One region of the Sodalis sp. RH21 genome, then DNA from elsewhere that is predicted to be linked to it. Evidence: predicted binding sites of a transcription regulator. Region 1 holds the regulator's gene; the other holds the start of a gene.
The links. Region 1 encodes PhoB, which activates phosphate uptake and scavenging genes when phosphate is short. Its sites were predicted from a motif close to CTGTCATAAAACTGNCNNAT; they were not measured.

Region 1 (3,414 bases):
CCTGGCGATCGGCAAAGGCCAGCAACTGGGCTTCGATCTCCGCCAGCGACCCTTTTATCAGGCGCAGAGCCTGGGTTTCAGGGATTTGCAACGGCACGACCCGCGCCACATTGGCGTCGTCAAAACTCACCAGATTAACCTGCTTGGGCTGGCCGGTTTCATCGAAACTCAGGGCAATGGGGGAACCGCAATAACGGATATGCTCTTGATTACCGATACGCTGCGGCCGGTGAATATGGCCCAGGGCGATATAATCCGCCGGGGGGAACAGCTGGGCGGGAAACGCATCCAGGCTGCCGATATAAATATCGCGCACCGAATCCGTGGTGCTGGCGCCGACCGTGGTCAGATGCCCGGTGGCGATAATGGGCAACTCGCCGGGCTGGCCGGCGCGCAGATCCAACGCCTGGGCGTACAGCGCCGCGTAGTGCGCGGTAATGGCATCCATCAGCGCCCGCTGTTTGTCGTCCCCCGATTGCCCGGAGCGGCTCACCAGCATATCGCGCGGCCGTAAAAACGGGATGGCGCACAGAATGGCCCCCGGCTTTCCGCTACGCTCCTTGAGAATAAACACCGGCGGTTCGGCGATATCATCGCGGCCGACGCCGGCGATCACCCGGGTATGCATGCAGGCCAGCAGCGATCGGGACTCATTGAGGGTGGCCACCGCATCATGATTGCCGGCCAGCACGATCAGTTCGCAGCCGGTGGGCTGGAGCGCCACCACGAAACGGTTGAACAGTTCGCGGGCATAACTGGGCGGGGTGCCGGTATCAAAAATATCGCCGGCCACGATAATGGCATCGACCTGATGTTCATCCGCCCGAGCCACCAGCCAGTCGAGAAACGCCTGATGTTCACTGGCCCGGCTCTTGGTAAAAAACGACTGGCCCAAATGCCAGTCAGAGGTATGGATAATCCGCATGAGGCTCCAGCGTGGGTGCGAAAGTGAGGGCGAGAGTATAAACCTTCCCCCAGGACGATGCCGTCGTAAAGATAATATTCGGGAAGTTATACCGAAAAAAAGCGCGCCCCACTATGCTTGTAGCAGGAAGCGCTGATTTTAATAAATCTGTCATAAAAGTGACGCATAATGCCCGGGCACGATAACCGCAGAGATTAATGGCAGGAAAATAATGGCAAGACGCATATTAGTCGTGGAAGATGAAGCGCCGATTCGGGAAATGGTCTGCTTTGTACTTGAACAAAATGGTTTTCAGCCGATCGAGGCCGAGGATTACGGTGCTGCGGTCACCCTTATGGCGGAGCCTTATCCGGATCTGGTATTACTGGACTGGATGTTGCCAGGCGGCTCGGGGATTCAATTTATCAAACATATGAAACGCGAAGTCCTGACCCGCGATATTCCGGTCATGATGCTGACCGCGCGGGGTGAAGAGGAAGATCGGGTCCGGGGCCTGGAGGTCGGGGCGGACGATTATATCACCAAACCTTTCTCCCCCAAGGAACTGCTGGCCAGGATCAAGGCGGTGATGCGCCGTATTTCCCCCATGGCGGTGGAAGATAAAATCGAAGTGCAGGGCTTAAGCCTGGACCCGTCCTCGCACCGGGTGACGTCCAATGAGCTGGCGCTGGATATGGGGCCTACCGAATTTAAATTGCTGCACTTTTTCATGACCCATCCGGAACGGGTATACAGCCGCGAGCAATTGCTCAACCACGTATGGGGCACTAATGTATATGTGGAAGACCGGACGGTGGATGTGCATATCCGCCGCCTGCGTAAAGCGCTGGAAACCGGCGGGCACGATCGGATGGTGCAAACGGTGCGCGGCACCGGCTATCGCTTTTCGGCCCGCTATTAACGCGCCAACCAAGGAGAACGCCCGGTGCTAGAACGTTTATCCTGGCGAAAACTGTTGCTCGAAGTGGTGCTGTTTTGCCTGCCGGCCCTGCTGCTGTCGCTGTTCGTCGGCCATGCGGGCTGGCTATTGGCGGCGGCGCTGCTGGCCGCGCTATTACGCAACTATTATTATCAACTGCGCCTGTCGCAGTGGCTATGGGTGGATCTGCGCCGCACGCCGCCGGTGGGGCGGGGCAGTTGGGAACCGCTGTTTTATGGCCTGCACCAGATGCAGCAGCGCCATCGCCGCCGCCGGCGCGAGCTGGCGACCTTATTCAAGCGTTTTCGCAGCGGTGCCGAAACCTTGCCGGATGCCTTGGTGATGCTGACCGCCGACGGACATATTTTCTGGTGCAACGGCCTGGCGCAGCAATTGCTGGGGTTCCGCTGGCCGGAAGATAACGGCCAGCATATTCTCAATTTGCTGCGCTATCCCGAATTCAATGAATATATCCAGGCCCAGTCATTCAAGCGGCCGCTGACCCTGTTGCTGAATAATCAGCGCTATGTGGAATTCCGCGTCATGCCCTATACCGACGATCAGCTGCTGATGGTGATCCGCGACGTGACGCAAATGCGCCAATTGGAAGGGGCCAGGCGTAACTTTTTTGCCAATGCCAGCCATGAGCTGCGTACGCCGTTAACGGTGCTGCAAGGATATCTGGAAATGATGACCGACCAGACGATGGATAAAGCCATCCGCGCCAAGGCCATTCACACCATGCAGGATCAGACCCAGCGCATGGAGCGCCTGGTAAAACAATTATTAGTGCTATCCCGTATCGAGGCCGCCCCCCAGGGCGAGGTGAATGAACGGATTGATATTCCCGCCATCCTCAAGCGCTTGCAGCAAAGCGCGGCGGGGCTAAGCCAGGAGCGGCACGATATCGTGTTTCGCATTAATGAACAGTTGCAGGTCCGGGGCAATGAAGAGCAGTTGCGCAGCGCCATGTCGAACCTGATTTATAATGCGGTGATCCACACCCCTCCCGGCACCCGGATTGAAGTTTGCTGGCAGCGCACCGCCGCCGGGGCGCAATTCCAGGTGAGCGATAACGGACCGGGGATCGCTCCCGAACATTTGCCGCGCCTGACCGAACGTTTTTACCGCGTCGATAAAGCCCGTTCGCGCCAGACCGGCGGCAGCGGGCTGGGACTGGCCATCGTTAAACATGCGCTCAGCAACCATGACGCGCGGCTGGATGTGATCAGCGAACCGGGGGCCGGCACCCGGTTTGTGTTCACGCTGCCCAACCGGATGATCGTGTCCGCTTCCCAGGCGGAAAATTCCCTGCCCGCTTTGCCGCCGGTGAAGCGATGATGCTCGGGGGGACCGTCAAGATCGGGTGCTGCCTGCTCTGCCTGCTGCTGGCCCTGCCGGTCGTGGCGCGGCCGCCGTCGGTGCTCGCGGGCAACCTGACCAGCAGCGGTTCCGATACCCTGGCGAATATGATGACCCTATGGGCCGCGGATTTCACCGGGGACCATCCGGAGGTCCGTGTTCAGATCCAGGCGGCCGGGTCGGCCACGGCGGCCACGGCGCTGGCTTC
Region 2 (3,414 bases), 1.1 Mb from region 1:
AGAAAGAATAAAAAATTGTAGCTTACCTGCTGCCATACCGAGATCAGCACCACCAGGAACATGGCCTGTCCGCTGTTTTGCGCGTGATTCCAGTGATAACCGAGATGATTGAGCAGATAACTGATAAGCCCCAGGCCGGGACTGAATAGAAACATCCACAGCACCGCCGCCACCGCAGGGGCCACCGCATAGGGCAGCAACAGCAAGGTCTGATAAACCCGTTTACCACGCAGCACATGATCCACCAGCGCGGCCAGGAACAGCGAAACCAGCAAGCCGATACCGGTCACCAGGCCGCTGAAGATCAGCGTGGTATACAACGAATCCAGGTAATAGTCGTCCTGGGTCAGCGTGACAAAATTTTCCAAACCGACAAACGTATTGGAAATACCAAACGGGTCGACCCGCTGCACCGAATACCACAGCGCGGTCGCGGCCGGCCAAATAAAAAAAATCGCGGTAATCACCAACTGCGGCAGCACCAACAAATAGGGCAGCCAGCGGTGAGTGAAGCCGCGATGGGGAGCAGTAGCCATAAACAAGTCACCCTAAAGGCGGCCCCGGCCACCGGCATAGCGGCGGCGGGGGGCCGGGGAGCCGGATCTTAACGTAGCGATTGCTCAAACCGGCGTAATAGCTGATTGCCGCGTTTGACCGCGTTATCCAGCGCTTCCTGCGGCGTCGCTTTGCCCGTCCATACGCGTTCCAGCTCTTCGTCGACCACGATGCGGATTTGCTGCATATTGCCCAGGCGCATCCCCTTGGTGAACGGCAACGGCGGTTTATTCAGCATCTGGCGGGTAGCGATATCGGAACCGGGGTTTTTATCGTAAAAACCCTGGGAACGGGTGAGCTCATAGGCGGCGGTGGTAATGGGCAGATAACCGGTTTTCTGATGCCACTCGGCGGCATACTCAGGTTTGGCCAGGAACTGCAGGAACTGCGCCACTCCTTTATAGGTCGCCTCGTCCTTGCCGTTCATCACCCACAAACTGGCGCCGCCGATAATGGCGTTCTGCGGCGCGTTTTTGACATCGGCGTCATAAGGCATCATGCCCACGCCGAAATTAAATTTGGCGTACTGGCGGATGGAGGCCAGCGAACCGGACGACGCGGTGGTGATGCCGCATGAGCCGTTATAAAACTTCTCGGTAGACTCATCTTTACGGCCGAAATAGCTGAAATCGCCCTTCTTGTTCATATCCTCCAGCAATTGGATATGTTTAACCTGCAGCGGTTTATTAAACACCAGCTCGGCGTCATTACCGGCAAAACCATTGTCTTTGGTGGCCACCGGCAAACCGTGCCAGGCGCTGAAATTCTCAATCTGAATCCAGCCCTGCCAACCGCTGGCATATCCGCACTGCATGCCGCTGGCGCGCAGCTTCGCGGCCGCCTCGGCCAGTTCCTGCCAGGTCTGGGGGGGTTGATCCGGATTCAGACCGGCTTTTTTGAAGGCGTCTTTATTGTAATACAGCACCGGCGTGGAGCTGTTAAAAGGCTGGGAGAGCAGATGGCCGGTTTTGCTGTCGCTATAATAACCCGACACCGTCGGTACAAACGCCGACTCGTCGTTTTTGATACCGGCCTGCTCAAACACCTGATACACCGGCTTAAACGCCTTGCTGGCCATCATGGTGGCGGTGCCCACTTCATACACCTGTAGGATCGCCGGGGCGTTGCCGGTACGGTAAGCGGCGATACCCGCGGTCAGGCCCTGCTCGTAATTGCCCTTATACACCGGTACGATACGATAATCCGGCTGCGATTGATTAAACCGCGTCGCCAGTGATTCCACCTCGGTGCCCAACTCCCCTTCCATGGAATGCCAAAAGGGAATATCGGTAACCGCCTGGGCACTGGTGCTTATAGCCAATGTCAACGCCACGCTTAACGTGGCGATACGAATAGAGTGCTTCAACATGCCGGGCTCCTGAATGCCAAAAAAGTTCATCGGCCTGTAACATGACATGTTGAAATGACAGAAAAATAACAAGCTTATGACAGCCCGGTGACAATACCAGAACCCGCGGCAGGCCGGTTGAAGGGAGAGCTTGCCGTAGGGGCCGAAGCGGCCATGGTTTTCCTGGCCGCCAGAGCGCCCCTCGGCATGCTAGGCCCGCAATCACCGCACCCGCGGCAAGCCGGTTGAAGGGAGCGCCCGCTCCCTACCCCCCCAAATACGCGCTGCGCACCGCCTCATTGGCCAGCAACGCCTCACCGGTATCCTCCAGCACGATACGCCCGTTCTCCAGCACATAGCCCCGATCGGCCAGCTTGAGCGCCTGATTGGCATTCTGCTCCACCAGGAAAATAGTCATCCCCTCCCGGCGCAACTGCTCGATGGTATCGAAAATCTGCTGGATAATAATCGGCGCCAGCCCCAGGGAAGGCTCGTCCAGCAACAACAACCGCGGCTGGCTCATCAGCGCCCGCCCGATGGCCAGCATCTGCTGCTCTCCGCCGGACATGGTGCCCGCACGCTGCACGCGGCGCTCATATAACCGCGGGAACAGCTCAAATACCCGCTTGAGCCGCTGCTGATACTGCTGGCGCTCGGCGAAAAAACCGCCCATCGCCAGATTCTCCTCCACCGTCATGCGCGAAAACACCCGGCGTCCTTCGGGCACAATGGCAATGGTCGCCCGCATAATCCGCGCCGTCGGCCAATCGGTAATCTCGTTACCGTCAAACACAATCGTCCCTTCGGACGCGCGCGGATCGCCGCACAGCGTACCGAGCAACGTCGTTTTGCCCGCGCCGTTGGCGCCGATAAGCGTCACGATTTCACCCTGCTCGATATGCAGGCTCACCTGGCGCAACGCCTGGATTTTGCCGTAATGGGCCGACACCTGGTTTAATGACAACATAACCGTACCCTTACTCATCAGGCCTCTCCCAAATAGGCCCGAATCACATCCGGGTTACTACGGATTTCGGCAGGCGTGCCGTTAGCCAGGGGCATGCCCTGATTCACTACATAAATACGATCGGAAATACCCATCACCAGCTTCATATCATGTTCAATCAGTAATACCGACACCTTATGCTGCGCGCGCAACTCCGCAATCAAATGATTCAATTCGGCGGTTTCATTGGGATTAAGGCCGGCGGCCGGCTCATCGAGCATTAACAACGACGGACGCGTCACCATGCAGCGGGCTATCTCCAGGCGCCGCTGCTGCCCATACGCCAAATTACCCGCCTGGCGATTGGCCAGCTCCAGCAAACCCACGCGCTCAAGCCACGTGCCGGCGTAATCCTGCGCATCGGCTTCGGCCTGGCGGAAGGCCCTGGTTTTCAGCAAACCGGCGAATACGCCGCTTTTAAGATGCTGATGCTGCGCCACCAGTAAATTTTCGATCACCGTCATCTCGCGAAACAAGCGCACGTGCTGGAAGGTGCGCACCACCC

Region 2: a site for PhoB is predicted at 1,988-2,007, ahead of ugpB (sn-glycerol-3-phosphate ABC transporter substrate-binding protein UgpB). Genes of this name have one in related genera too.

Annotation. Positions count from the first base shown of each region.
Region 1 is NZ_CP178732.1:4,393,992-4,397,405, reverse strand. It holds gene sbcD (exonuclease subunit SbcD) at 1-925, opposite strand, end outside; gene phoB (phosphate response regulator transcription factor PhoB) at 1,137-1,826, shown strand; gene phoR (phosphate regulon sensor histidine kinase PhoR) at 1,851-3,185, shown strand; gene ACL2XP_RS20280 (PstS family phosphate ABC transporter substrate-binding protein) at 3,182-3,414, shown strand, end outside.
Region 2 is NZ_CP178732.1:5,498,443-5,501,856, forward strand. It holds gene ugpA (sn-glycerol-3-phosphate ABC transporter permease UgpA) at 1-536, opposite strand, end outside; gene ugpB (sn-glycerol-3-phosphate ABC transporter substrate-binding protein UgpB) at 605-1,924, opposite strand; gene livF (high-affinity branched-chain amino acid ABC transporter ATP-binding protein LivF) at 2,169-2,870, opposite strand; gene livG (high-affinity branched-chain amino acid ABC transporter ATP-binding protein LivG) at 2,888-3,414, opposite strand, start outside.